4 regions of the Bacillus sp. FSL R7-0646 genome follow, and region 1 is predicted to be linked to each of the others. Evidence: predicted binding sites of a transcription regulator. Region 1 holds the regulator's gene; each other region holds the start of a gene.
The links. Region 1 encodes Rex, which represses fermentation and respiration genes when NADH is low (regulators of the CRP and FNR family bind a similar motif). Its sites were predicted from a motif close to TTGTGAAATATTTCACAA; they were not measured.
Positions count from the first base shown of each region.

Region 2: MKY62_RS10240 (nitrate reductase subunit alpha) is a predicted target of Rex. The motif match lies at 5,502-5,519, and genes of this name have one in related genera.
Region 3: ric (iron-sulfur cluster repair di-iron protein) is a predicted target of Rex. The motif match lies at 5,472-5,489, and genes of this name have one in related genera.
Region 4: MKY62_RS20550 (formate/nitrite transporter family protein) is a predicted target of Rex. The motif match lies at 4,807-4,824, and genes of this name have one in related genera.

Region 1 is NZ_CP150217.1:620,798-628,317, forward strand. Features, by position in the region: gene MKY62_RS03110 (ABC-F family ATP-binding cassette domain-containing protein) at 1-1,232, opposite strand, end outside; gene moaC (cyclic pyranopterin monophosphate synthase MoaC) at 1,379-1,885, shown strand; gene MKY62_RS03120 (redox-sensing transcriptional repressor Rex) at 1,889-2,536, shown strand; gene MKY62_RS03125 (twin-arginine translocase TatA/TatE family subunit) at 2,579-2,758, shown strand; gene tatC (twin-arginine translocase subunit TatC) at 2,765-3,541, shown strand; gene MKY62_RS03135 (YdiK family protein) at 3,587-3,778, opposite strand; gene MKY62_RS03140 (CPBP family intramembrane glutamic endopeptidase) at 3,778-4,512, opposite strand; gene groES (co-chaperone GroES) at 4,738-5,022, shown strand; gene groL (chaperonin GroEL) at 5,067-6,701, shown strand.
Region 2 is NZ_CP150217.1:1,985,748-1,993,267, forward strand. Features, by position in the region: gene narJ (nitrate reductase molybdenum cofactor assembly chaperone) at 1-273, opposite strand, end outside; gene narH (nitrate reductase subunit beta) at 292-1,761, opposite strand; gene MKY62_RS10240 (nitrate reductase subunit alpha) at 1,751-5,437, opposite strand; gene MKY62_RS10245 (DUF438 domain-containing protein) at 5,612-6,853, opposite strand; gene MKY62_RS10250 (DUF1858 domain-containing protein) at 6,850-7,092, opposite strand; gene MKY62_RS10255 (TIGR04053 family radical SAM/SPASM domain-containing protein) at 7,181-7,520, opposite strand, start outside.
Region 3 is NZ_CP150217.1:2,000,051-2,007,570, reverse strand. Features, by position in the region: gene MKY62_RS10320 (choline esterase) at 500-1,636, shown strand; gene MKY62_RS10315 (GNAT family N-acetyltransferase) at 2,182-2,688, opposite strand; gene MKY62_RS10310 (YnfE family protein) at 2,715-2,972, opposite strand; gene MKY62_RS10305 (cellulase family glycosylhydrolase) at 3,020-4,588, opposite strand; gene MKY62_RS10300 (DUF1360 domain-containing protein) at 5,018-5,389, opposite strand; gene ric (iron-sulfur cluster repair di-iron protein) at 5,555-6,268, shown strand; gene MKY62_RS10290 (nitric-oxide reductase large subunit) at 6,313-7,520, opposite strand, start outside.
Region 4 is NZ_CP150217.1:3,954,941-3,962,460, reverse strand. Features, by position in the region: gene aspA (aspartate ammonia-lyase) at 1-450, shown strand, start outside; gene nhaC (Na+/H+ antiporter NhaC) at 693-2,090, shown strand; gene MKY62_RS20560 (malic enzyme-like NAD(P)-binding protein) at 2,125-3,456, shown strand; gene MKY62_RS20555 (DUF1259 domain-containing protein) at 3,474-3,803, opposite strand; gene MKY62_RS20550 (formate/nitrite transporter family protein) at 3,948-4,736, opposite strand; gene MKY62_RS20545 (cytochrome ubiquinol oxidase subunit I) at 5,535-6,941, shown strand; gene cydB (cytochrome d ubiquinol oxidase subunit II) at 6,928-7,520, shown strand, end outside.

The DNA.
Region 1 (7,520 bases):
TCGTCAAGCACGCGTTTTGACGACGTCAATTCAGCCTGTTCCTGGTCGTAGTATCCGATTGAGACGTGAGAGCCCGTCGCGATTGTTCCCGACACCGGCTGCAGCTTTTGGATCAATGCTTTCAAAAGGGTCGACTTGCCGATTCCGTTCGGCCCGACTAGTGCAACGCTTTCCCCGCGGGTAATGCGAAAATCCAGTGAACGGAGAAGCGGGGGCTGGTCCTGATAGCTTACCGTCAGGTCTTCCACTCGCAGTACATCGTTTCCGCTTTGCCTTGTAATTTCAAAGCGGAATGACGCCGACTTTTCATCTCCAAGCGGTTTGTCCATGATCTCCATCCGTTCAAGCTGCTTTCGTCTGCTCTGCGCCCGTTTCGTCGTCGAAGCCCTTGCCAAGTTCCGATCGACGAAATCCTGCAGCTTGGCGATTTCGTCCTGCTGCTTTTCGTAAAGCTTTGTTTCCCTTTCCAGCTGCTCGGCTTTTAATTGGAGATAAGAGCTGTAGTTCCCGATATATTTTTTGCTTTGGGACCTGGTAATCTCGTAAACTTGGGTAACCACTTTGTCAAGAAAGTACCTGTCATGGGAAACGATTAAAATCGCTCCGCTGTAGCTTTGCAAATATTGTTCGAGCCATGTCAGGGTGTCGATATCCAAGTGGTTTGTCGGTTCGTCCAAAATGAGGAGGTCGGGTTTTGTCAAAAGCATTTTTCCGAGGGCAAGTCTTGTTTTTTGGCCTCCGCTTAAATCCTGAACGCGGACGGAGTCGTCAAATCCCGCAAAGCCGAGCCCGTGCATGACGGATCTGACCTCTGCCTCATATTGGTAGCCGCCTTTGTCCTTGAACTCCTGCTGAAGCCTGTCATATGTCTTCATTAATGATTCAAGCTTGTCCGGTCCGGCTTGCGCCATCTTTTCCTCGATCGCGCGCATTTCTTTTTCCATTTTTTTAAGAAAATCAAATACCGACAGCAATTCCTCTTTAAGCGTCAGCTTGGAATCGAGGCCGGAATGCTGGTCAAGGTAGCCCATCGTCAAATCTTTAGGTTTGATGATGTCCCCCTTTTCGTATGAGAGCTTTCCTGCGATAATCTTTAGAAGAGTCGATTTTCCGGCGCCGTTGCGTCCGACGACCGCAATCCGGTCCCGAGACCTGACTTCGAGTTTTATATTCGTTAAAATCGTATCGGCTCCAAACGATTTTGAAAGCTGATTTACTTGTAAAATCATCATGATCTTTCACCTCTTGTCTGCTATTTTAAGTGTAGCCTATCACCGCGCAGTCAGCAAACAATTAAGTGAAGTCTGGAAGATTTTAGCCAAAGAAAAAGACAGATTGAAAAAAATAGTGTATGATCATTATAAGGAGAGTTAAGAACATGAATGAGTTTACACATTTTAATGAACAAGGCAGAGCCAAGATGGTTGATATAAGCGAAAAGGAAGCTTCAGTGCGCACAGCTGCGGCTGTTTCAAGCGTGTCCATGAATCGAGAAGTACATGAAAAAATCAAAAACCGCGAAATCGGAAAAGGCGATGTTTTGGCGGTGGCGCAAGTGGCCGGAATCATGGCTGCAAAACAGACATCCGCCATCATCCCGATGTGTCATCCGATCGCTCTGAAAGGAGTCGACATCGCCTTTTGCTGGGAGAAGAAAGAGCAGAAGAGCATCCTGCATATACAATCTAACGTCAAGACCAAAGGGAGCACAGGTGTGGAAATGGAAGCGTTAACGTCGGCCTCCGTATGTGCGCTGACCGTTTATGACATGTGCAAAGCGGCGGATAAGGGAATGGTGATAGGACCGACCTTTCTTCTCGAAAAGACAGGCGGGAAAAACGGTGACTATAAAAGGGAAAAAGCTGATGTAGACATGGAGGATTAGTTTATGAACATGGATCATTCAAAAATTCCGCAAGCGACAGCGAAACGGCTGCCATTATATTATCGTTTTTTAAAAAACCTTCATGCATCCGGGAAACAGCGTGTATCTTCCGCTGAGCTGAGCGATGCCGTCAAAGTCGATTCCGCGACCATCCGAAGGGATTTCTCGTACTTCGGCGCGCTCGGGAAAAAAGGATACGGCTACAATGTCAATTATTTGCTGTCCTTTTTCAGAAAGACGCTTGATCAGGATGAAACGACGAACGTAACGCTTATTGGCGTGGGGAATTTGGGGACAGCCTTTCTCCATTACAATTTTATCAAAAACAATAATACAAAAATCGCCATGGCGTTTGACATCAATGAAGAAAAAATCGGAACCGAGGTCGGCGGCGTTCCCGTCTATGACCTGAATAAGCTTGAAGAGCATATGACGGATGATGATATCCCGGTCGCCATTTTGACGGTTCCAGCTCAAGCCGCACAGTCGATTACAGACAGGCTGGTGGCGCTTGGCATTAAAGGCATTCTTAATTTCACGCCGGCTCGCTTGAATGTGCCGGAACACATTCGCATTCATCATATAGATTTGGCAGTGGAACTTCAGTCGCTGGTGTATTTTCTGAAACATTATTCAATGCAGGAAAAGTAAAACGGAAAACGAAAAATAAATAAAGGAAAGGGGGCAGGCTTTATGCCAACAATCGGTCCTGGAAGCTTTATTTTAATTGTCGTGGTGGCGCTTTTGATATTCGGCCCGAAAAAACTTCCCGAGCTGGGAAGAGCGGCGGGAAACACGCTGCGGGAGTTTAAAAATGCGACAAAAGGTTTGGCTGACGACGATTCCGATAATAAAAAGAAAGAAGATCAGTAGGATAGGATGACATTTATGAAGGGAAAAGAAATGTCGCTGTTAGAACATATCACAGAACTGCGCAGACGGCTTGTGATCACTTTTTTCTTTTTTGTTTTGTTTGTTGCGGCAGGCTTTTTTTTGGCGAAGCCGCTCATAATCTACCTGCAGCAGACGGATGAAGCGAAGCTGCTGACTCTCAATGCGTTCAAGCTGACCGATCCTTTATTTGTGTACGTGCAGTTCGCGTTCATCATCGGCGCTGTCTTGACTTCGCCGCTTGTTCTATACCAGCTGTGGGCTTTCATCAGCCCGGGGCTGTATGAAAAAGAACGAAAAGTGACGCTCAGCTATATTCCAATATCGATCATTCTTTTTTTAGGCGGCATTGCCTTTTCTTACTTTATTTTATTTCCGTTTGTCGTGGACTTTATGACGAGAGTCTCAGATGATCTGAATGTCAACCAGGTCATCGGAATACACGAATATTTTCAGTTTCTGCTTCAGTTGACGCTTCCTTTTGGATTGTTGTTTCAGATGCCTGTGGTCATCATGTTTATCACAAGGCTCGGTCTCGTGACGCCGATGTTTTTGGCGAAAATCCGAAAATATGCATATTTTGTGTTGTTCGTCATTGCGGCGCTCATTACACCGCCTGAGTTATTGTCGCATTTAATGGTCTCCGTGCCATTGCTCATTCTTTATGAAATCAGTATCGTGATTTCAAGAATATCCTACAGGCAGGCGCAAAAAACAATGATTCAAGAGGAAAATCAATCGTTTTTGAACGACCATACAAAATAAGAGCCATTCTTTTTTCAGAATGGCTCTTTTCTTTCAAATAAAAGGCTATTGATCTTTTCGCTTCATCCTGCCGGCCAGGGCGAACATTTTAAAGGAGATGCTGATATTATAGGCTGCGAAAAGCATCAGCAGGATCGTATAAAAAGACCACATGCTTCCGGGCGAGGTTGCCGCGAGATACGTAAACAGCACACCCGTTAATAAATAAATCACTCCCCAGAATTTAGGGCTTCTCATCATAGAAATCCTCCAATAATCATTTGCATTTTCTCGACGTTTTTCAAATATTCTTCAATAGGCTCCCGGAATGTCTGCAGCAAGACGACGAGCGTATTCATGGCGACATGGGCGAAAATCGGGACGATAATCCGGTTGGTCCTGACATATAAAAAGGCGAATGTGAATCCCATTGCCGTATAAATGAGCAGATGGCTGAAATCCAAATGGACGACCGAGAAGAGCACCGAACTGAACAGAGCGGCAACGAAAAAATTCGTTTTCTCATAGATCGCACCGAAAATGATCTTTCTGAAAATGATTTCTTCAAGAATCGGACCGAATACAGAAGAGACAAACACCATCAGCGGCAATGCGGTGATGATTTTCATAATCCGCTGCGTATTTTCGGATTCCGGGTTGACCCCGAACAAGTTCATTTCGATCGAAGCGGCAATTGACTGCGCAAACAAAGCGAGAAAAACGCCGGCTACCGCCCATCCGATTGACGCTGCAACCGATGCTTTTGGACGATTGCGAAGCGTCGTCTTCGGCACCGTCCGCAAAATCAGCAGCACGATGACGAGACAGAGGGTAAACGCGATGACAGACCAGACGCCCGTCAATGTAAGCTGAGCTTCAGCCTTGGGCTGTCCTCTGCCCACTCCCAAAAAGTAGAGAAGAGGCAAGCCGACAACCGCCGACAATTGCATGAGAACGTATGCCAATATAATAAACCAGTATTGTTTTCTCAAGCTTTATGTACTCCTTTTCTAAAAATCTAAATCAGACTATGTTTATTGTAACACACTCTTTTTAAATTATAGGATGATAAGGATATGCGGAGAAATGTAAGCGCAAAAAAATTTGACCTTTTCACTTGAAATTGCCTGGGAGATTCTTTATTATAAGAATTGTGTTAGCACTCACCGAGTGCGAGTGCTAAAATTACATATGAAAATATTGAGGAGGTTGTTTCATTGTTAAAGCCATTAGGTGATCGCGTTGTCATTGAGCTCGTTGAGTCTGAAGAAAAAACTGCTAGCGGAATCGTACTTCCTGACTCCGCAAAAGAAAAACCACAAGAGGGTAAAGTGGTTGCAGCCGGTTCAGGCCGTGTGTTAGAGAGCGGAGAGCGCGTTGCATTAGAAGTTAAAACAGGCGACCGCATCATCTTCTCAAAATATGCAGGTACCGAAGTGAAATATGAAGGTACTGACTACTTAATCTTGCGTGAAAGCGACATTTTAGCTGTTATCGGCTAAGTCATAAATAAAAACGAGACAATTATATAGGAGGTTCGAATAACATGGCAAAAGATATTAAGTTTAGCGAAGAAGCCCGCCGTTCAATGCTGCGCGGTGTAGATGCATTGGCGGATGCTGTAAAGGTAACTTTGGGACCTAAAGGACGCAACGTCGTTCTTGAGAAAAAATTCGGTTCTCCATTAATCACAAACGACGGTGTAACCATCGCGAAAGAAATCGAGCTTGAAGACGCGTTCGAAAACATGGGCGCAAAGCTTGTTGCTGAAGTTGCGAGCAAAACAAACGATGTTGCCGGTGACGGTACAACAACAGCGACAGTTCTAGCTCAGGCGATGATTCGCGAAGGTCTTAAAAACGTAACTGCCGGCGCTAACCCTGTAGGCGTGCGCAAAGGTATCGAGCAGGCTGTGGCTGTAGCTGTTGAAAGCCTGAAAGAAATCTCTAAACCAATCGAAGGCAAAGAATCAATCGCACAAGTTGCTTCAATCTCCGCTGCAGACGAAGAAGTCGGAAGCCTGATCGCTGAAGCAATGGAGCGCGTCGGCAACGACGGTGTTATCACGATCGAAGAATCCAAAGGATTCACAACAGAGCTTGAAGTGGTTGAAGGTATGCAGTTCGACCGCGGATATGCGTCTCCTTACATGGTGACGGATTCCGATAAGATGGAAGCGGTTCTTGAGAATCCGTACATCTTAGTAACAGACAAAAAAATCACAAACATTCAAGAAATCCTGCCGGTGCTTGAGCAAGTCGTGCAACAAGGCAAACCGTTGCTTCTGATTGCTGAAGACGTTGAAGGTGAAGCTCTTGCAACATTGGTTGTCAACAAGCTTCGCGGAACATTCAACGCAGTGGCTGTTAAAGCGCCTGGATTCGGCGACCGCCGCAAAGCGATGCTCGAAGACATCTCTATCCTGACAGGCGCCGAAGTGATCACAGAAGATTTAGGTCTTGACCTTAAATCAACTCAAATCAATCAATTGGGACGCGCTTCTAAAGTTGTTGTTACAAAAGAAAACACAACAATTGTTGAAGGTGCGGGAGATACAGAGCAAATCGCGGCACGCGTCAACCAAATCCGCGCTCAAGTTGAAGAAACAACTTCTGAGTTCGATAAAGAAAAATTACAAGAACGCCTTGCTAAGCTTGCAGGCGGCGTAGCTGTCATCAAAGTCGGAGCTGCGACTGAAACAGAATTGAAAGAACGCAAGCTTCGCATCGAAGACGCCCTGAACTCTACTCGCGCTGCGGTAGAAGAAGGAATCGTATCCGGCGGTGGTACAGCTCTTGTCAATGTTTACAATAAAGTAGCTGCCCTTGAAGCTGAAGGCGACGAACTGACTGGTATCAACATCGTTCTTCGCGCTCTTGAAGAACCAATCCGTCAAATCGCGCACAACGCGGGTCTTGAAGGATCTGTCATCGTTGAGCGCCTGAAAAATGAAGAAATCGGCGTCGGCTACAACGCTGCAACAGGCGAATGGGTGAACATGATCGACAAAGGTATCGTTGACCCTACAAAAGTAACACGCTCAGCTCTGCAAAACGCAGCATCTGTAGCGGCTATGTTCCTGACAACTGAAGCAGTTGTTGCCGACAAACCGGAAGAAAACAAAGGCGGCGCAGGAATGCCTGACATGGGCGGCATGGGCGGAATGGGCGGCATGATGTAAGCCCAGCGTCCAAACGTTGATATATCAAGGAAAAGAGGCTCTTTTTAGAGCCTCTTTTTTTAAAAAATCACATAAAAATCACATTTTTTCGGTTTTAAAACTTGTGATACCTTGTAGGAAACATTTCATTTTATTAAATGTTTCTTTCTTCATCTTGTTTGTTATGTGAGTATAAATTTCAATTGTGGCTCTCATATCAGTATGGCCAACTCTCTTCATAATCTCCCCCAGAGTGTTTCATTATTTGACCTAACTCATGGCAGAAGTCTTTCCAGTGCTGCTCCTTGTTTTTAAGAGACTATCGAAAAAAACCACATTACTTAAACAAAACTTAAAGATCCCACACTTGTTAGGCATGTACCTAATTTGAATGTCTAATCTATCAGCAATAACTTTCATATCGACTTGGGAAGGTTCTGCTATGTTTATTTATATATATATGTATTGAACTTCTTCTTCTAATTTTGAAAGGTAGTACATTAAAATCCCCCTGTATAATGAAAACTGATGCTCTCTTTTTGGTGATTTGAAAACCCGATTAAACGGGTTTAAAAGTTTATTTTTTCAAAACTTGAAGCGTTATTGAAGTAACGAAAAGGAGCAGGCATAATGCCTGCTCCTCTATCTTGAAACTAACGAGATTCATTTGAGGATTTAAGGTAACTGATGAACAATGGTGAAATGACAATTACTGTTACAATTAATAATAGTCTGCTAGATATTAAATTTACAAATGTAGTGTTAATAATATATAGGGCTAAAACCATTAAATAAAAAGCCACGTAAACATAAGCATACACTTTTTTGCTGAATGGTTCT
Region 2 (7,520 bases), 1.4 Mb from region 1:
GCGCTCCCTTTGTTCGCCGGAGTTGAAATAGGTGACATAAAGGTTTGTTTTTTTGCCGAAATCAAACGTATATACGTATGTTTCAATCAATTCCTCAGACGAATAGGAAGCCGCGCTTTCCAAGAAGGCAAGCAGATGTCCTTTCAGCGCTTCATGCTCGATTTCGCCGATGATCTGCTGCCATTCGGAACGTTCTTTTCTCCACTCTTCATCAGGGTAGGAGAGGAGGTAAGAAAGAGCGGCAAAAACGGTTTGTTTGTCTGTTCCATCCATGAAGCTTCCCTCCAGTGTTTATATGTTTTGGCAAGAGCCGGGTCCTCCGGCAAACGATAATCCGCAGCTTCCTTGTTCCATGTATAGATCCGCGACTTCTTCGCGATGGGTTTGAGGAATGACGAACCGGTCATCGTATTTGGCGATTGCAAGCAGACGGTACATGTCTTCAATCTGCTCTTCAGTCAATCCGGTATCTTGAATCAGAGATGAATCGATCTGTTTGTTCGTTTGGGTCGCCCGCATGTGCATACGCATCACAGACATTTTCTTTAATGTCGTTCTAATATGGTGTGTATCACCGGCAGTCAGCAAATTGGCCAAATATTCGATCGGAATCCGCATTTCATCAATAGCAGGGAAGATATCTTCAGCTGATTGGGCTGTTCCTTTTCCTTCAAACATATTCATAATCGGACTGAGCGGAGGAATATACCATACCATCGGCAATGTCCGGTATTCAGGATGCAGCGGCAGAGCGATTTTCCAATCGATGATCATTTTGTAGATCGGAGATTTTTGCGCTGCTTCAATCCACTCCAGCGGAATGCCTTGAGCTTTTGCTTCTTCTGCAACAGCGGGATCATTCGGGTCAAGGAAAATCTCCAGCTGTGAGTGATACAAATCTTTTTCATTTTCGGCTGAAGCCGCTTCTTCGACTTTTTCTGCGTCATAAAGCATGACTCCGAGATAGCGGATTCTGCCGACGCATGTCTCAGAGCAGATTGTCGGCAGTCCTGCTTCAAGACGAGGGAAGCACAATGTGCATTTTTCCGCCTTGTTAGTCTGCCAGTTGAAATACACTTTTTTATAAGGACATGATGATACACAGTGTCTCCATGAGCGGCACGCATTTTGATCGACGAGAACGATGCCGTCTTCCTCGCGTTTGTACATCGCTCCCGACGGACAGGAGGAGACGCAGGAAGGATTGATGCAGTGTTCGCATATCCTTGGCAGATACATCATAAAGACGTCTTCAAATTCGGTTTTGATGGATTCTTCCATTTTTTTGACGTTTGGATCTTGGAGGCCTGTAATGTGGCCGCCGGCAAGATCGTCTTCCCAGTTCGGACCCCATTCAAGGTTCATGAAGTCTCCCGTAATGGAAGACTTCGGCCTTGCAACAGGCTGATGTTTTTTCTCCGGACTGTTTGTCAGCGTTTCATAATCATAGTTCCAAGGTTCATAGTAGTCATCGATCGTCGGCTGATACGGGTTGTAGAATAAATTCATGAGCCGCGTTGCTTTGGCGCCTGATTTAAGCTGGAGCTTGCCTTTTTTCAGCTCCCAGCCGCCTTTGTATTTATCCTGGTTCTCCCATTGTTTAGGGTAGCCGATGCCCGGTTTTGTTTCGACGTTGTTGAAGTACATATATTCTGCACCGGAACGGTTTGTCCAAGTGTTTTTGCATGTGACGCTGCATGTATGGCAGCCGATGCATTTGTCAAGGTTCATTACCATTCCGATTTGCGCTTTAATCTTCAAGCCAATCGACCTCCTTCAATTTTCTGATCACGACATTGAGGTCGCGCTGATTTCCTGTCGGCCCGTAGTAGTTGAATCCGTAGCTGAGCTGTCCGTAGCCTCCGATCATCTGCGTCGGCTTGACATGGATGCGGGTCGGGCTGTTATGGGTTCCTCCGCGGTTATTCGTCAGCTTTGTTCCCGGCACGTTGATATGTCTGTCTTGGGCATGGTGCATAAACGCCATTCCCTTTGGAATCCGGTGTGATGTCACGGCCCGTGCGACGACGACACCGTTTCGGTTGAAGCACTCGATCCAGTCGTTGTCCTGAATGTCGGTTTCTTCGGCATCGTCTTTATTCATCCAGACTGTCGGCCCGCCTCTGAAAAGGGTAAGCATCGGCAGGGAATCAAAATACATGCTGTGAACCGACCATTTATTATGCGGCGTTAAGTAGTTTAAAACGATTTCTTTTCCTTCCTGATCCGGACGCTTGTTCAAGAAAGGGCGGTGGATCAGGATCGGCTTGAATGTCGCCATGTTTTCGCCGAATTCTGTCATCATTTCATGATCAAGGTAAAAAGACTGTCTGCCGGTCAGCGTTCTCCACGGAATCAGTTTTTCAACGTTTGTCGTAAACGGAGAATAGCGTCGTCCGCCTTTTTCAGAACCGCTGAAAGCAGGGGAGGTGATCACCGTTTTCGGCTGAGCTGAAATTTGCTCAAATGTGAAGCATTCCTCTTCCCGTTCTTCAGCTAAATCTTTCAACTCAAGATTCGTAATTTTTTCAAGCGATTCCCACGCTTTAACGGCTACTTTCCCGTTTGAAGTGGAAGAGAGAGTCAATACCGCTTCAGCAGCTTGTCTAGCATCACTGATGTCGGGACAGCCCTTGGCGATCGTGTCGTCTTTTACGACGCCGAGCGTTTTTTTGAGAGAATTATATTCCGCTTCAACAGACCAGTTCATTCCTTTCGTACCAAACGGCTGTTTGACAACATTCGGCCCAAGCGATGTCATCTTATTGAAAATCTGCTTATAATCCCGCTCCACAACGTGAATTTGCGGCATTGTTTTGCCTGGTACGGCAGGGCAGTCGCCTTTGCTCCAATCTTTGATTTTCCCGAGCGGCTGCGCCATTTCTTGTGGAGTGTCATGGAGAAGAGGAGTCGCAACAGCCTCTTTGACAGGTTCCATATCCACTTCTTCAGCCAGATCGGAAACCGCTTTTGCCAGTGCTTTAAAAATATCCCAATCAGACTTTGCTTCCCACGGCGCGCTGATTGCCGGATTAAACGGGTGGATGAACGGATGCATATCCGTGCTGCTGAGATCGTGTTTTTCGTACCAGGTGGCCGCAGGGAGCACGATGTCTGAATAAAGGGCTGTTCCCGCCATCCGGAAATCGAGATTGATCAGTAAATCGAGTTTGCCTTCAGGCGCTTTGTCACGCCAAGTGATTTCTTCCGGACGGATGCTGTCCTGATCATCGTTCATCAGTCCGTTTGTCGTGCCGAGCAAGTGTTTCAGAAAATATTCATGGCCTTTGCCGGAGCTTGAGATTAAATTGGCTCTCCAGACAAATAGATTTCTCGGGAAGTTCTTTTCATTGTCAGGATCTTCAATCGAAAACTTGAGCTTTTTCTCCTCGAGCTGTCTGGCAATATAGATTCCGACTTGCTGAGCGTTCTCAGCGCCCGCTTTTTCTGCTTCTTTATACAAGTCGATGCCGTTTTTCTCAAACGTCGGATACGATGGAAGCCAGCCGAGTCTCGCCGCCAGCACATTGTAATCGGCATGGTGCTTGTAGCGCGATGTTTTTGCGATTGGTGAAGCGAGCCCGCTGATTTCCTGATCTTCATAGCGCCACTGGTCGGTGGCGAAGTAGAAAAATGATGTGCCGTTTTGCAGTTTGGCAGGGCCTCCCCAGTCCTTGGCCATCGCGATCGTCTGCCATCCTTCGGCCGGCCGGAGTTTTTCCTGGCCGACATAGTGAGCCCAGCCTCCTCCGTTAACTCCTTGGGCTCCGACGAGAAGCACAAGGTTCAGTACAGCTCTGTAAATGGTGTCTGAATTGAACCAATGGTTAATTCCGGCGCCGACAATGATCATCGAGCGGCCCTCTGTGTCAATCGCATTTTGCGCGAATTCCCTCGCGATCTTGATCACCATTTCACTTTTAATGCCAGTAATCGGCTCTTGCCAAGCCGGTGTAAACGGTTCAGGATCATCAAATGATGCCGGCGTCTGTCCGCCGATTCCGCGGTTGACGCCATAGTTGGCGAGAGTCAGGTCGAAAACGGTGGAAACAAAGACTTCCTCGCCGTTCAAGATGACTTTTTTGATCGGAAGCGGTCTTTCAAGCACTTTATTGCCGTCATGTGAGAAATACGGGATGTTGACCGTGCCGATCATATCTTCGTATCCAAGCATGGAAAGCCGAGGTGTGATCGGTTTTTCTGAATCCTCATCAACCATGCGCAGGTTCCATTTTCCTTTGCCGTCCCAGCGGGAGCCCATCGTGCCCTGCGGAATCGCAAATCCATCTGTGTCTTCGTCCCAAACGGCAGGCTTCCACTCATCGTGCTCTGTCGCGCGCCCGATATCTTTAGCATGGAGGAAGCGGCCTGCTGTGAACGTTCCGTTTTCCTCTTTCAAAGTCACCAAAAACGGGAAATCGGTATATTGTTTTGCATAATCAATAAAACGTTCCGTTTTCTGGTTGACATAAAAGTCTTGCAGAATAACGTGGCCCATCGCCATGGCCAGTGCGCCGTCCGTGCCTTGTCTGATGCTCAGCCAATCATCGGAAAACTTTGAGGACTCGGCAAAGTCCGGGCTGATCGAAATCACTTTTGCTCCTTTATAGCGGGCTTCGGCTAAAAAGTGAGCGTCAGGCGTTCTGGTAAGCGGGACATTAGAGCCCCATGTCATGATGTAGCCAGAATTGTACCAGTCGCTGCTTTCCGGAACGTCGGTTTGATCTCCCCAAATTTGCGGTGAAGCAGGAGGGAGGTCGGCATACCAGTCATAGAAGCTCAGCATCGGCCCGCCGATCAGGGACATAAAGCGTGATCCTGCTGCATGGCTGAGCATCGACATGGCTGGAATCGGCGAAAAGCCGACATTGCGGTCAGGGCCGTATTTGGCAATGGTATACAGAAGGGAAGCCGAAATCAGCTTCAGGACTTCGCTCCATTCGGCGCGGACAAATCCGCCTTTTCCGCGCGCCTGTTTATAGGCTTTCGCTTTTTCAGGGTTTTCGACAATTGATTTCCATGCTTCAAGCGGATTTTTGCTGCTGTTTAGCGCCTCGCGCCACATCTGGATCAGCACACCGCGTACATACGGGTATTTCACGCGGAGCGGGCTGTATATATACCAGGAAAAGCTGGCTCCCCGCGGACAGCCGCGCGGTTCAAAGTCCGGCATATCAGGGCCTGTCGAAGGGTAATCAAGCCGCTGCCCTTCCCATGTGACGATCCCGTTTTTGACGTAGATATTCCAGCTGCAGGATCCTGTACAGTTCACCCCATGGGTAGAGCGAACCACTTTATCATGCTGCCATCTATTTCTGTATACATCTTCCCAATCCCGGTCTTCATAAGTGGTTTGGCTGTGTTGATTGGAATGGCGTTCAATAGGGGAGAAATAATTTAATCTCCTGAAAATGGGACTCTTTTTCTTTTTTTTCATTGCTGGTTCACTCCTTCTGAGTCAGTGATGCTACCCTCACTATATATGGAGGAGGCGCTGCACCTTGTTAAATTTGTCACATGGTTTCGGCTTTTCACAAATTTGTCACATTTTCAGGAGGGGGAAGAGGGCGGACAAAAAAACAGCCTGCATGGAAGCGGGCTGTCGAATGGTTCAATCGCTCGTGTTCAAAATTCTCTTTTCCCCGTTAATCTCCTGAATCGGGGCGATGTTCTGGGTGAATTCCAAAGTGCCGATATAGCGGCCGTTTTCATCGCGTACGGCAAAATAGCGGATGAACACGTATTTGTCTTTAAATTTGATCCAAAAATCTTCAACATCTTTTTTGCCAGATTTAAAGTCGTCCAGAAGTTTGTTGACGATGTGGACGCTAGCCGGCGGATGGCAGTTTTGGACGGTTCGGCCGATTACGGCTTTTGTCCGGGCGAAAATCCGTTCCTTTCCGTGTGAAAAATAGCGGACCACATCGTTTTCATCGATGAAGGTGATATCGACCGGAAGATGGTTCATCATGTGTTCAAGCTGATCCACAGACAGAATACCGGTAGGGAGTCTGACATAGCCATCAGCCGCCTCTTCGCTCGTTTTGATCTGATGGCGTTCAGGCTTCCACACCGTTTCCGGAGCAGTCAGGCAATATCCGATCTCGTCGCTTTCGGCTGCGATTTTCAGCCATTCGTCTTCTGTCAGCGTTCTGAGCGCCATCGGCAAGAGGATATTTTCTTCTTTATAAATCATTTCCGTGCCTTCTTGAATGATAAACGTTAGTTCGCGGATGACCTCATCTTTTTTGTCCGGCGTATACTCTTCCAACAAACGCTTCACTTCTTTAATGCTCTTGCGGATAAAATCGTCGACAGCCCACATGACTTGGCTTGGCCCTGTAATTCCGTACTTTTCTAAATAGGGGAACAGAAGATTTTCTTTTCTGCTGTAATGTTTGTCGACGTCAGCTAGCAAATTTAAGTCTGCGAGCAGTTTGAGAATGTTGTCGCGATGATCTTCTTTTTCAAAGCGTTCCAAATGAAGCTGCATTTTAAAGTTCAAAAGGAGGTCGATTTCTTTATTTTCTTTCATAAATGTATGAACGGGATGGCCAGGCTGCTTGTCGGCGTCCGCGCGGTGAATGTCTTCAATCGATCCTTTAAACACAGCGGCGTGAACGGAGCAGAGCTCTTGGATCTCTTCAGGTGTAATGCCTTCTTCCTTCATCAACGCCTGTTCCAGCTGGGCGATTTCTTCGGCATTGACTGAGCCGAATGCCTTTTCGAACCGTTTTTTGACGTCGGCAAGCGGCTTTCCTTTATGAAGGTCGATGATGATCTCCTTCAGAAGCTGCTTTTTTTCCTCAGGCAGACCTTGCTGCGTTTCCCGATTGTTAATGATTTCGCTCATTGTTTTTCTCCTTTCCAAACGGGGTCAAATCCGTGTGCTTTCAATATGTCTAAGACATGGTTCCATTCGATTTGCATCATTCGCGCGCCTTTTGGAATCGTCATGATGCGCCCGGCTGTTTCCAGCATGCCGGGCTTTGTAATATTTTGAAACCCGGCATCCTTCATCACGGCTTTTAGTTCAGGATGCAATGTGCAAAGTTTGTAAACGGAATCGTCCAAATCAATTTTTTTATGCAAGGGATCACATCCTTTGATAGTGATGATCATTCTCATCTATACCGTAATACAAGGAAGCTGAAAAAAATGTGACGTACATCACATTTTTTTAGCGCAAAGCCTTCGGAATATAAATGCAGCTCGGATCGCTTTCTAGGTAATCGCCTGTCAGAGCATAAGCACGCGAGCGCGAACCGCCGCACACATGACGGAATTCACAGACGCCGCATTTCCCTTTAAATCCGTCCGGATTTCGAAGATCCTTAAAGATCGGTGATTCGCGGTAAATCTCAGCCAGCGGCTGTTCGCGGATGTTTCCGGCTTTAACCGGCAGGAGTCCGCTTGGATATACATCACCGATATGGGAGATAAACATGAACCCGTTGCCATCGTTCACACCTTTCGGAGCCCGGCCCAATCCGCCGATGGCATCCATTTTTCCTTTCTGC
Region 3 (7,520 bases), 1.4 Mb from region 1:
TTTTTATTTTCGGTAATACACTTCTGTTGTACAAGGAAGTAAACATAGATCCATTTTATGCGTTGTAAACACTAGTCAAATAAGTATTTTATCATTTAATGGATCCACTCTTATGTTCTCTTTACAGAAAGTAAAAGTGGATCCATTATTATTTGGGAAAGTAAAACTGGATCCATTCTGAACGACTGATGCACTATTACTGAGATATTATGAATATTCATAGAAGGGTATTGTAGAACCTTGTCGAAATTTTATAGAAAAATCTTGTTAAAAGAGGTGTGCACATATATTCACCCATTAACATTAAAAGAAGCAGCAAGTTTGGAAATAATTATTGGGAATCATATATCTGAAATTGTTAGCGATCTCAAGAAAGCCAAGGAGTAGATATGATTCACTGAAGATAGGATGTAATAGTTTCACAGTTTTGAAAAGCGCTTATAGCGCAATGTATGTATTTCACATTCGCCACTTTTATTAATTAAGGGGGAATAAGAAAATGAAAACTTATGACGCATTTCCAGAACCAATTGGCGGCTATACTGTCGGTCGAACCCAGATGGATTTTGAGTACACGGCATCAGATCACTCAAAAAGAGAACTGACGGCGTTTGTGTACTATCCGTCCGACAGTAGCGAAGGTAAGACTACATCAACGTACATGTTTCCTGAAGTCTACGAGATGTTTAATGAGCAGCCACTTGTCACTGCGTTGAAGGATGTTTTCTCTATAGATATCAAGACCCAGTGTTACGACGACCTTGCTCTCTCCGGGAAGGAAAAGCGCTATCCGGTATTATTCTATGTTTGCGGCGGGGGCGGTTCTCCAGAATGGGGTACAGTGATCTGTACAGACTTGGCAAGCATGGGATATGTTGTGGTAAGCATCGGCCATCAGAATAGCACGATGTATAAGCGTAAAGATGGGCGCCTGTTTAATGTATCAAAGGATTTTTCGGATGTCATTATGGCGTTTTCTGAAGATCCGGAGATGCTGGCGTTGGCTGGTAAGATGGAGATGCGGCCTGACGATGAAACTGCCATTGAGATGTGCCATAACGTGCTTACACTGCCGATACTTGCCAAGTTAACAGAGTATAGTGAGTTACAGGCAGAAGATGTAAGGTATGTAGCCGATTATCTTTACAAACTGGACTCTGGAGAACTGAATTCCATCTTTAAGGGCAGATTGTTGCTTGACATCGGCATGGGCATAGTCGGACATTCTTATGGAGGGCCTACGACGGCGATTGTTTGCCGGGACGACGACCGGTTCGCCTGCGGGATTGGCTTGGATAGCGGTGCGTTCGGCCTTCTCGACAGCGACCTTAAGAAACCCTTCTTGCTACTGTTTTGTGAACCTAACTATAACATGAATGCGATAATTGGCGCTAACAATAGCATGGAAACCTATTATTTCTCTGTTGATCGTGTTGCGCATTTAGATTACTGCGACATCGTGTTTACCAGTGTTAATGAGGAACTCAGAGGTGAACGGGATGCTATGGAGATGCGAAATCTTGTTACAGACTATACGAAGAACTTTTTTGATCATTACATACTGCTGAAGGCTGCAAGTGTGGAAAGTCTGGCATACGATGGCGTGGACTTGATCAAGAAGACCAGCAACAAGTGACATAACCGAGAGGTTGCTGATAAACGCATGTCAAAGAGTTAGCCGTACAGACACAAAGCCGATAACCCTATTACGCGGTTATCGGCTCTCTCATATTTCAGGCATTGTTTTCTATTTGAGATGATAAGCGGTGTTTTCACCGTTGAAGATGTTAGAAATTGGCTGGATTCTAGAACAGATCATACCAAATGAATTTATACTATATTGACATATAGATATTGAGATGAGTTTTGATTTGATAGGGAGAATCGCGCCCAATTAAAACTAAATGAATATGCAAGCAAAGAAGTGTTTATTCCCTTCAAAATTACAATTCTTTTGTACAAAGATGATCACAAGAAGAGATCAATTTTTATAAGTTAAAGGAGAAGGAGTTTGAGAAGAATGGGTTATGTCAAAGAACCGTCGTACAGGAGGAACATTGTATAATCCTAACCTTCATTTCTTTCTAGTTTACATAATATATATTCTCGGAAGTTAAGGATTAAAAAGAAATTCTGTCTCAATCTCAAAGTATACTCAAGTTAGTGAGACAGAATAAAAATTTAGCGATACACTGAATATACGGCAATTTCTTTTCCCCATTTATGTATTGTTTTTTCTAAAGTCATCCCGATTCGTTCGGCTACTTTTCTGGACGGCAGATTTTGCGCATCAGGTAAAGATACGATTTTTTTCAGATGAAATGACTCAAATCCATATTGTTTGCATGCTGATGCTGCTTCGGTTGCATAGCCGTTTTTCCAGACGCTCCGTTTAAACAAATAGCCGATTTCCATTTCGTTCGATCCTTCGACTTCCTGTGGCACGATGCCGCATTGGCCTAAAAATTCGCCCGTTTGTTTATGTTCGGCAACCCACAGACCGGTTCCGTGTTTTTCATAGTTTTCAAGCGTCCGGTCGATCCATTGCAATGTCTGTTTTTCATTCTTTGTCGATGGATAATATTCCATTGCTATCGGGTCAGAAAAGATTTCGAGCAGGTTTTCGGCGTCATCGCGCCTCATTTTTCGCAAAATAAGCCGGTCTGTCTTCATGATCATGTCTTTCATGCTTCTCCTCCCCCTTATTTTATTGATTATGGAGACGTTAATTCCTGATAAACCGTTTCTAATTCTTCCACCGTCAGATCTCCGTATGCGCATTTAATCACGGCATCTGCGAATTCATCATAGTCATCATCTGTTGAAAAGCCTTGCTGAAGCGTTTTGGCGTAAAGCTCGATTTGTTCCTTTCTCTTTTCAATGTCTTCCTCCTTGCCTGTGTAATCCGGTCCATTGATCGTGTCATAGTGTTCCTTGACAAGCATCATGTATTGCTGCAATGTTTCATTCATACATCCATCTCCTTTCATGTTTACAAAAATATTCCTCATTCCTTCCATTATAATATATACGAAAACGGACACCAATTAGGTTCAGTGCCCCAAATCAGCTTTCCGTTCTCATACAACGTGATTTTTTTCGTATTTTTAAACGTGTTTGAATTTAAAAATGAATAGTCGCCGCTTTGGGCATAATTGCTCCAGCCGTCATTGTGAAGACGGATCTGGATTTCACCTGTACTTGCACCCGGCGCCAATGTACCATTTTTAAACCCTACTTCAAGATACGTGTCTGCTCCGTTTACCGCTTTTTTTATTTGGACGAATTTGTGCGTGATTTTGCTGCAGCCGATTTGGGCATAGTCGCAGTCAAAATTTTGTCCTTTGCGATTCGTTTTATACCAGTAGCGGACGGTGATTCGATTTAAAGAGACGGTTTTTTTGCTGTTGTTTTTAATGTTGAGCTGAGGGCGGATTTGGTTGCCGTTTACATTGTTGTCCCCCGCTCTGTATTGTACTGCTATCGTGTTGGCTGCAGCGCCGCTGTCTTGACCTGGTTTATCCTGATCCTTTTTTTGGTCTTTTTGATCTGACCCTTTCGAATTCGATCCAGAGTCTCCTGACGAACCGTTTGACCCGCTGCGGATGTTATCCCTGACGAATTTGCCTGATGGGGACAAGTCGGATTGCGACCATCCTCCGTTTTTAGAGGCGCCTGGGTTTAAAGCTGCTGACGACTCTTGTTTGTCGGATAAGTTCCAGTTTACCCAGCTGATTTTTTTGCTGTCTAAATATTTCAGCCACTCCCTGGATTGGTCAAGGTAGACCCCGCCGTTTCCTGAAGCATCGCTCGTTCCCCATTCTGTGACGAAAATCGGCGCTCCTTTGCTGAGTGCATAATCGGCTTTATCCCGCAAAGACTGACCGTGCGTGCCCGCATAAAAATGGAGCGCGTACATGACATTGCCGTCTTTCAGCTGATTGTCCGCCGCATCATTGACATCCTGGCTCCAGGTGCCTGTTCCGACAATCACAATATTTTTCGGAGAGTTTTTGCGAATCACGGACAGGATTTCTTCGGCGTAAGGTTTAATGTCGCGATTCCAGTTGACATCGCCGTTCGGCTCGTTGGCAATTTCAAAAATGACGTTTGGCGTCTTGCCATAAAGTCTTGACATTTCGTTAAAAAATTCTTTTGCTTTCGCTTTGTTTTGGTTTGGATTGCCATCGCTCAGTATGTGCCAGTCAATGATCACATAGATTCCGAGTTCTTTTGCCGCTTCGACGGCTTCCTTCACTTTGTTTTTAACCGACGGATTGTCAATATAGCCGCCTTCAGCTGTATACATGGCCGCGCGGAAAACATTGATGCCCCAGTCGTCTCTCAGCCATTTTAACGAGTCTTTGTTGACATAATCGCCATACCACTGTAGACCGTGGGAGCTGATTCCTTTCAGCTGAACCGCTTTTCCGTTTTGATTGACGAGCTGCGTACCTTTTAAGGTAAGCTGTCCGTTTACAGCAACGGGTGTTTTAGAAGCGGCAGCCGCTTTCGGTGCAATGATACCGCTGATGCCAAGCGCCGCTACCATAAAACAGGCGATGAAGACAGAGATGGAACGTTTCATATATGACATTCTTTTTCCTCCAATGATTTTATTTTTCGAAAATACTTTTTCCGCAGCCATTTTTCACTCCTTTCCTTGCCTGTAGCACGAACTGATTGTAAATAAACTATTCACCGATTGTCTATCAACCATATTTCTTGTTTTTTGGCGCTTAAAAAATCTATCTATTTCCTCTTTTCGTATAAAATGGGAGGTCTGAATACTAGTGACCGCAAGCTTTTAAAACAAATGGCCGGGGACTTTGCACATCCTTTTTCTCTCAATTCTAAATTTTAAAAACTGAAATCTTTACAATGAGATGCTTCCTCTCTGCCTAAAATGCCGCATCCGGGAAAAATCGCTGTGAAAAGTTCATAAAACTGACTCGTTCTCTCTGCTGTTTGTATCACTTTATTGACAAAAAAATAAAACCATCCGCTTGGAATGGGTTTACTTCTTTAAATCGGAGAAAAAGCCGACAAGTTTTGTGGCGACACCGACAAACGTTTCAAGAATCGCCTGCCCCCCGGCGACCGACAAAATCAAAATCAACGGGAATATCGCTTTTGGGACAATCAGATACCCGACAGCAATGATCAAAGCGCACCATATCCCTGCGCACCAATAGCAATTCAGCAAATAGCCGAAGTTTGATTTCGGCACTTTTTTCGTTTCTACATGCCCTTGTTCATCAACCGTCTGCTTTTTCTTCATAAACGGTTTCCGGATAAACTCCGTGATCTTATCAAAAACAATTAAATGAGTTAACCGGTAACTGGCGAGAATCAGCATCGTAAATGTAAGCCAGGATATATGCTCCATTGCGGGCCTCCAACATGAAAAGTTATCTATAGCTATTTCCCGATTTCTTCTGACTTATTGCTTTTTCCGTCATTTTTTCAGAATGTGATGTAGATCACGATTTTCCTTCAGTGAACCCGTTACATTTAACCCATAGCATAAAAAACACTTCAGGAGGTTTTACAAATGGAAGCAGTTTTTGATCAAAACACAAAAACGGGTGATATTGTTACCCATTTTCCAAGAGCCAGCCGGCTGCTGAAAGAATATCGCATCGACTTTTGCTGCGGGGGCAACCGTCCGATCGGTGAAGCGATAAAAGAGCAGGATTTAAATGAAGAAGAGATCTTAGCTAGAATCAATACATTATATCAAGAGACAAAGGCATTAAACGCAAAAGAGACGAACTGGAGTGAAGCCCCGTATTCACAGCTGATCGACCATGTGATTCATACGCACCATGCCTACCTGTATGAGGTGCTTCCTGAACTGTCAGGCTTTGTTACAAAAGTATACCGGGTTCATGGCATCCATCATCCGGAGCTCGCCCAGGTCCATCAATTGTTCCATCAGCTGAAAACAGAACTCGAACATCACCTCTTCCAGGAAGAGGAACATATTTTCCCGAAAGTGATGGCCTATGAAGAGACGCGATCAATGGACCGCTTAGCAGAAGCGGTTCAGACGATCGACGTCCTTGAACAAGAGCATGAAGCCGCAGGCAGCATCCTGAAGGAACTGAGAAGAGTGACCAATGACTATACCCTTCCTGAAGGGGCATGCACAACATATACACTGACTTACTTAAAGCTTGATGAATTGGAAACGGATCTTTTTCAGCACATTCACCTGGAAAACAATATTTTGTTCCCGCGGCTTGAAGCGGAAGCCAATCAATAAAACAAAAAGACAGAGGATTTTACTTCCTCTGTCTTTTTGTTTATCTATTCATCTGAAGCAATGTCTTTAACAGGCAGCGCTTCTCCTTCCCGATGCGTCGGTTTGCGGAGATGGAATAATGCTCTGATGCTGAATACAACCAAAATCACGATTCCGGCTAAAAAGATCGTATCCGGCACGGCCCTCCAAGTCAGCAGCGTTTGCACTGCATCCTGCTGTAAAAACTCAGGCGCCCTTGAGCTCCAGTACCCGTCTTCAAACGCTTTTTTCAATTGAAGAAAACCGACCGGCAGCAAATTGATAAACACCATTCCGAACAGGCCGATGTTCAGCGACCAGCAGGCTATTTTCAGCCATTTATCATTCCATGCTTCTTTTTTGGCGATATTGCGGAGCGTATACAGCCAGACGGCAATGGCAAACATGCCGTACACACCCATCATCGCCCCGTGTCCGTGGGCGGGTGTCAAGAACTGCCCGTGCTCAAAATAGCTGACGGCAGGCAAGTTGATCAAAAAGCCCAATACCCCGGCGCCGACCAGATTCCAGATCGCCGTTGAAATCAGGAACCAGAACGTTGCTTTATACGGGAAGTGATGTCCGCCGTCTTTCATCATCTTGTATTGTTCGTAAGCTTCCAATACAAGCAGGGTAAGCGGGATGACTTCCAGGCATGAGAAGACGGAACCGAGGCCGATCCAGACTTCGGAAGACCCGTTGTAATAGTAATGGTGTCCGATCCCGATGACACCGCTCCCCAGCAGGATCGTCAATTGAAAATAGAGCGTTCTGACAGTCGACTTTTTCGTCACCAGGTTCATTTGCACGAGCAAAAAGCCGATGACCACGACGGCAAAGACTTCAAAAATCCCTTCCACCCAAAGATGGATGATCCACCACCGCCAAAAATCCGACATTGTAATATTAGTGCCGGGATTAAAGAAAAAGGCAGCACCGTAAAACAGCGGAATGGCGATCGAAGAATAAAACAGCAGATGAATCAAACCGCCTTTATCAGGCTCCCGCTTGAGGCCGCTCTTAATGCCTCTGAAGACGATAAACAGCCAAATCAGCATGCCGAGCGCAAGAATGACCTGCCAAAAGCGGCCGAGTTCAATATATTCCATTCCTTGATGGCCGAATAAGAACCAGTTGTTTCCTAAAAAGCCTTTCGCTCCGAGCCATTCGCCGACCATGCTTCCGCCGACAAGGACGATCAGCGCCCAAAACAGAATGTCGACAAGCAGCCCCT
Region 4 (7,520 bases), 870 kb from region 1:
GTCAATCCGGTTATGGCCGAGCTGATCAACCAAATCGCCTTCCAGGTCATCGGAAACGATCATACGATCTGCCTTGCTTCTGAAGCCGGACAGCTCGAACTGAATGTGATGGAGCCAGTGCTCGTCTTTAATCTCCTGCAATCCATCAGCATCATGAACAACGGATTCCGTTCGTTCACTGATCACTGTGTAGCAGGTATTGAAGCGAATGAAAAACGCTTAAAAGCATATGTCGAAAAGAGCGCCGGCGTCATCACTGCGGTCAATCCGCATCTTGGCTACGAAGCAGCTGCAAGGATTGCGAGAGAAGCCATTTTAACAGGCCAATCCGTCCGCGATCTCTGTCTTCAAAACGATGTGTTGACAGAAGAAGAGCTTGATCTGATTTTGAATCCTTATGAAATGACAAAACCGGGGATTGCCGGGGCTGAACTTTTAAATCGGGATTGATCTGGAAAAAACAGTATGCGAAAACACTCTGACATTTTACCGGGATAGAAACACAGAGTGTTTTCGCTTTCCTTCAATAACTTTATGAAGAGAAAGGACAACAGCGGTGAAGTGGTACCGCATCAGCCTTTTTCATGGTATACTGTTCGTTGTTAGTTAAATTTTTAAGAAAAAATTGAAGCAGATTGCTATTTTTATGTAGTTTATTTTGAAAGCGTTTCAATAATTAAGGGGGATTTAGGTTGAAAACAGCACGGTTGCCATCAATGTTGGAAATCATTTGTGTATTAGGTGCATTTTTAGCGATAGTTTGTTCATTTACAGTCAAATTCGAGCTGCCGATTCAGCTGGCATTGTTTATTTCATGGTTCTTGGTGATTTTGCTCGGACTGCGCCTGGGGCACCGGTATGAAGATTTGCAAAAATCGATTACAAACGGAATTTCAAATGGACTTGAAGCGATATTGATCCTGATTGCCGTCGGCGCTCTTATCGGCACATGGATAGCCGGCGGTGTTGTGCCGACTTTGATTTATTACGGGCTTGAGTTTATCCACCCGAGCATATTCCTGCTTGCCACGCTCATTATTTGTTCGATCACATCTGTTGCCACAGGTACGTCTTGGGGGACTGTAGGAACGGCCGGGATCGCCATGATGGCAATCGGGGAAGGGCTGGGGCTTCCGCTTCCGCTTGTAGCCGGAGCCGTGCTGTCCGGAGCCTACTTTGGAGATAAATTATCGCCGCTTTCCGATAGTACGGTGCTTGCGTCATCCCTTTCAAAGGTCGAAGTGATTACCCATGTCAGAGCGATGCTGTACTTGTCGATTCCCGCCTATTTAATCACGGCGGTCCTGTTCACCATCACCGGCTTTATGTATGGAAGCCGAAATGTTGATTTGGAAAAAGTTGAATTTTTGAAAGCTTCTTTGCAGAACACGTTTGATATTCACATTTGGATGCTTGTTCCGGCTGTTGTCGTCATCGTTCTATTGGCGATGAGAAAGCCATCTGTGCCGACGATCGCGATCGGCGCACTTTTGGGCGCGATCTGGGCTGCGGTCTTCCAAGGCATGGACTTTGCGGATGCGATCGGCACAGCATACAACGGCTTTTCCATTGACACCGGGATCAAATTTATGGACGAGCTCTTAAATCGCGGAGGAATAGAGGGCATGCTCGGTTCGGTCGTCGTCATCATTCTCGGTCTGGGCTTTGGCGGCCTCTTGGAGCACTTAGGCGTTCTAAAAGTGATCGTCTCCAAGTTCCAGCAAAAGCTGACTTCTGCCGGCAACGTCACATTCTCGACGATTATCGTCGCCTTCTTGGCAAATGTGTTCGGCTGCGCGATGTATGTCTCGCTCATTTTAACACCGAAAATTATGGAAAAAAGCTATGACAAGCTCGGAATTGACCGGAGGGTGCTGTCCAGAAACGCGGAAGTCGGCGGTACGATGACGTCGGGCATGGTGCCGTGGTCGGACAACGGCATATATATGGCGGGGATTCTCGGCGTCTCGACCTTCTCTTATGTGCCGTTCATGTGGCTGAGCTTTGTTTCAATCGGCCTTGCGATTTTGTACGGATACACAGGTAAATTTATTTGGTACACCGATAAAAAAGACTCGCCGGTTCAGTAGCCGATTTTAAAACAATTGATGGAGGTATTCTGTTATGAATGGCAACAATATTATTCGGAATTTGATGCTGGAAATCCCTTCAGCACCCGGAAACCTTGGAAAGGTGACAACGGCGATCGGCCTTGCCGGCGGTGATATCGGAGAGATTGAAACGATCAAGGTAGGGCCGAATTATACGATGCGGAACATTACGGTTCAAGTTGAGCATGAAGAACAGCTCACCGAGATTCTTGAAGTGATCCGCAACTTAAAAGAAGGCATCCATCTTCATACCGTTTCAGATGACGTGCTGGCTGCACATGAAGGCGGCAAAATCCGCATGAAAAGCAAGATGCCGATTCGCTCGCTTGCTGATCTGCGTCGGGTGTATACGCCGGGTGTCGCGAACGTGTGCGAGCTCATTAAAGAAGAGCCGCAAAAAGCGAATATTTATACCGGAATCGGCAATTCGGTTGCAATTGTAACGGACGGCACGGCCATCCTTGGCTTGGGAGACATAGGGCCAGTTGCTGGAATGCCTGTTATGGAAGGGAAAGCCGCTCTTTTCGACCAGCTTGCGGATATCAGCGGGGTTCCGATTCTGCTCGACACGAATGATCCTGATGAAATCGTAAGGACGGTTAAAAACATCGCGCCCGGCTTTAGCGGCATTTTGCTTGAAGACATCGGTTCACCGCATTGTTTTGAAATTGAAGAGCGCCTGAAAAACGACCTGAATATTCCGGTCATGCATGACGACCAGCACGGTACGGCGGTTGTGACGCTGGCGGCCGCCATTTCAGCAGCCAAGAGTGCAGGGGTGGATCTGAAGCAGGCCCATGTCGGCCAAATCGGCCTGGGCGCGGCGGGTGTCGCGATCTGCAGGATGTTTATGGCATATGGAGTAAAACGTGTTGTCGGAACGGATAAATCGCTTGAGGCGATGGCGCGTTTAGAGAACTATGGCGGCCATGCGGCTGAAAGCATCGAAGAATTGATGGAAAGCTGCGATATCGTCGTTGCGACAACCGGTGTTCCGGGATTGATCAATAAGAAATGGGTTCGGGAAGGCCAGGTGATTTTGGCTCTGTCCAATCCGAAGCCGGAGATTGAGCCTGAGGATGCGCTCGAGGCCGGGGCAGCCTACGCTGCAGACGGACGGTCTGTCAACAATGTGCTGGGGTTCCCAGGTATTTTCAGGGGCGTGTTAAATGCCGGAGCCGATTCGATCAGCCACCCGATGCTGGTTGCGGCCGCTGAAGCGATCGCATCCTGCACAAGACAAGGCGATCTTGTGCCTCATCCGCTGAACCCTGAAGTTCACGAGATTGTGGCCAAAGCAGTCGAAAGGGTCGCACTTTCAGAAATGGGAAAAATCAACGGATAAAGAAAACAGCTGCTGCTTCATCGCAATACGGATAAAGCGGCAGCTGTTTTTTTCGCGAATGTTAACGGCGGTTCTACAGATTGAAAATGAATATATAAAATATTCGGTTCTGTAAAAATCCAATGATTGTGGAGAGCACTGATAATGATGCCCTGATCGACAAGCTTTTTTGTAAACAGCGGAACTTCTTCAGGCAAAATTGCGACTTCGGCCATATTCAAGGCGATTCCGTTTTGATCGAGCGATTCGAACATGATTTCTTCCATGCCGACTCCCCGGCTCGGTCTTCCTTGAATCGCGACACGCAAATTCCGTTTGATGCTGACAGAACAGACACCGTGGTTCAATGTGCGGCTCCCCATTTAAAATATGTCCAAATTGCCGGCAAAGCGAATGAAAACTTTGCATCGCTGAACCTCCATTTTTAAAGTTACCACGATTTTATGAAGGGAGCCCGCATATTTAGAATCCATTAAAAATGGACGATCTTTTTATTTGATGATTTCTTCACCGCCCGGCTTGTTGGCATAGTGGTACATGAAGCCCATCATAAACGCGCCTCCGACCAGGTTCCCGAGTGTTACCGGAATTAGGTTATGGATTGCGCCTGCAATCGAAATGGTCTCCGGATGCTCGGTGACCAGAGAGACGGCAAAAGTGGCCATGTTCGCGATGCTGTGTTCATAACCGGAAATAAAGAAAGTAAAGACAAACAGCATCATAGAGAACATTTTCGCTCCGTCCCCTTTTTGCGCCATCGGAACGAAAAACGCAAGGCAGACAAGCCAGTTACACAGAATCGCTTTAAAGAACAATTCGGTCACCGGCGTATTCATTTTATGCTCCGCCACGCTGAGAATAAAGCCGGTGGAAGAAGGATCTTTAAATAAGCCGGTCGCAAAGATGAGGCCTGCGAAAAAAACGGCGCCCATTAAATTTCCTGCATAGCTGAACATCCACAGCTTGATCACAGTGGGCCAGCGCATTTTTTTACGAAGCGCAGCCAATGTATAATAAAATGTATTTCCCGTAAATAAATCTCCTCCGCCATAGACGATCAGAATAATGGCGCCCCCAAAGGTGATTGCTGCAATTGGATATGTGAACGGAGAATGTTCAACATAAAAGAGATTCCCCGTTTTAAACGCTACAATGACTCCGAACCCGATAAACATACTGGCCAGCATAGCCCGTAAAAGATAGCGAAGCGGGCTTTGCACAAAGATGCTTTGCTTTTTTAAAGCAAGCTCTTCGACTAGAACAAGTGATTTAGATTCCATGTTTTCCACCACCATCAAGTGTTTACTTAAGAAGTATCTATCATAAATACAACCTAAGTATAGCAGGATATTGTGAAACATTTCACAAATTTTGTGTATTTTGTTTGAACAAATGTATGGTTCGATTTTCATAGAATAAACGGGGTATCGTTATTGTTTATTTCAAAGCAATAAATATTCCTTCCCTTCCTCCGTTAATAGTCAGCGGGAGCTGGATGGCTGTGCAGGGGGAAAAACGTGCGGTGCAGTCAGCTCGTGCTGCGTGAAGGCTTCAGTGGAGATAAATCAGCAAATGGATGAAGGGAATGCGCAGAAGGCGGAAGGAAGATTTCACAGATTGGACAAAACAGCAGAACTTTCCGTAAGGCGCGCTCACACTGAAGGAAAACCCCGAATTTGTTTCACTGCATATAACGGTTTTCTTTTGATGCGACAGGCTTTCGCGAAGAATCACAGATGTTGAATGACGAAATGTTCCACGTGAATTTCGGGGCATTTTTCTCATGTTGTTTTAGTGCTTGTTAACCAGCGTGTCACAAAATATCTATAATTCCTTCGTATAATTGTCACAATGACATCCATAAATTAGGGAAAATGTACTTTATTTAAGAAGGAATTCGCGGTAAAGTACAGGTATAAATAACCATCCTGATAATAACGGAACATCAATGCGGGCCGAGGTCACCCTTTTGTCTGTAATCATAATCACATTAATAAGATGCATGTGAAAGTCTGAGCAAGTGTGATGCCCATTTGGCAAACGGGCCCGGCTAGAACAAAGAGGAGGAGACAGGAACAGTGGACGAACTCATTTTGGCAAGATTTCAATTTGCTTCAACAACGATCTTTCACTTTATTTTTGTACCGATGTCAATCGGGCTTGTCTTTATGGTTGCTTTAATGGAAACCCTTTATGTCGCAAAGAAAAAAGACATTTACAGAACGATGGCTAAATTTTGGGGGCACTTATTTTTAATTAATTTTGCAGTCGGTGTTGTCACCGGGATTTTACAAGAATTTCAGTTCGGAATGAACTGGTCGGAGTACTCCCGCTTTGTCGGTGATGTATTCGGCGCTCCGCTCGCGGTGGAAGCGCTGCTCGCTTTCTTTATGGAATCGACGTTTATCGGTTTGTGGATCTTCGGCTGGGACCGCCTTCCGAAGAAGATTCATTTGCTGTCCATTTGGCTTGTTTCGCTTGGCACGATCATGTCGGCGTTTTGGATTCTAGCGGCCAACTCGTTTATGCAGGAGCCTGTCGGATTTGCGATCAAAAACGGACGCGCGGAAATGACCGATTTTTTTGCGATTATTAAAAACCCGCAGCTATGGGTTGAATTTCCGCACGTCATTTTCGGTGCGCTTGCCACTGGGGCGTTTTTCATTGCCGGTGTCAGCGCGTATAAAATGCTGAAAAAACAGGAATTGCTCTTTTTTAAAAAATCCTTTCAAATCGCGATGATTGTGGCGCTTGTTTCCGGGGGCGGCGTTGCGTTCAGCGGACATGAGCAGGCACAGCATCTGATGAAGAGCCAGCCGATGAAAATGGCTGCCAGCGAAGCGCTTTGGGATGACAGCGGCGATCCGGCTGCATGGACGGTGCTTGCGAACATTGACACGGACAAGCAGGAAAACAAATCCGAGCTCAGCATCCCGTATGCGCTCAGCTATTTGGCTTATAAACAATTCAGCGGCGATGTGCCCGGAATGAAGACACTGCAAAAGCAATATGAAGAAAAATACGGAGAAGGAAATTATATTCCGCCGGTGAAAACGACATTCTGGAGTTTCAGAATCATGGCCGGATCAGGACTTTTAATGATCGTTGCCGCTTTGACCGGTCTTTATCTCAGCTTCCGCAAAAGACTCGAAACAAGCAAATGGTTCTTGCGGACAATGGTGGCTTTGATCGCCTTTCCATTCATTGCAAATACGGCGGGGTGGATCATGACTGAAATCGGACGCCAGCCGTGGACGGTGTTCGGTATTTTGACAACGGCGCAGTCCGTGTCGCCGAACGTATCAGCGGGAATGCTGCTGTTCTCTGTCATCGCGTTTACAGCGATTTATCTTGTGCTGGCGCTCGTTCTTGTCTACTTGTTTGTGCGGGAGATTAAAAAAGGGGCTGCACACCATGACCACCATCATGATGATTCCGTATCGACAGACCCGTTTGATCAGGAGGTTTACCATGGTATCTCTTAATGAATTTTGGTTTATATTAGTCGCTGTGCTGTTCATCGGTTTTTTCTTTCTTGAGGGCTTTGATTTCGGCGTCGGAATGGCGACGCGGTTTCTCGGGCGCAACGATCTTGAACGGAGGGTGATGATCAATACGATCGGTCCTTTCTGGGATGCAAATGAAGTCTGGCTGCTGACCGGGGGAGGCGCGATTTTCGCCGCTTTTCCGAACTGGTATGCCACGATGTTCAGCGGATATTACATTCCGTTTGTCTTTGTTCTTCTTGCATTGATCGGCCGCGGGGTCGCGTTTGAATTTAGAGGAAAAGTCGAAACCGCAAAATGGAAGAATACATGGGATTGGGTCGTATTTTTCGGCAGCATTCTGCCGCCGTTTTTGTTCGGTGTATTGTTTGCGAGCATCCTGCGCGGCATGCCGATTGATGCCGATATGAATCTGCACGCCGGTTTTACCGATTATGTGAACGTCTATTCCGTGACAGGGGGAGTCGCCGTTACGCTTCTCTGCCTGCTGCACGGCCTGATCTTTATTACATTGAGAACGGAAGCCGATTTGCGCGACCGGGCAAGACAGCTGGCCAA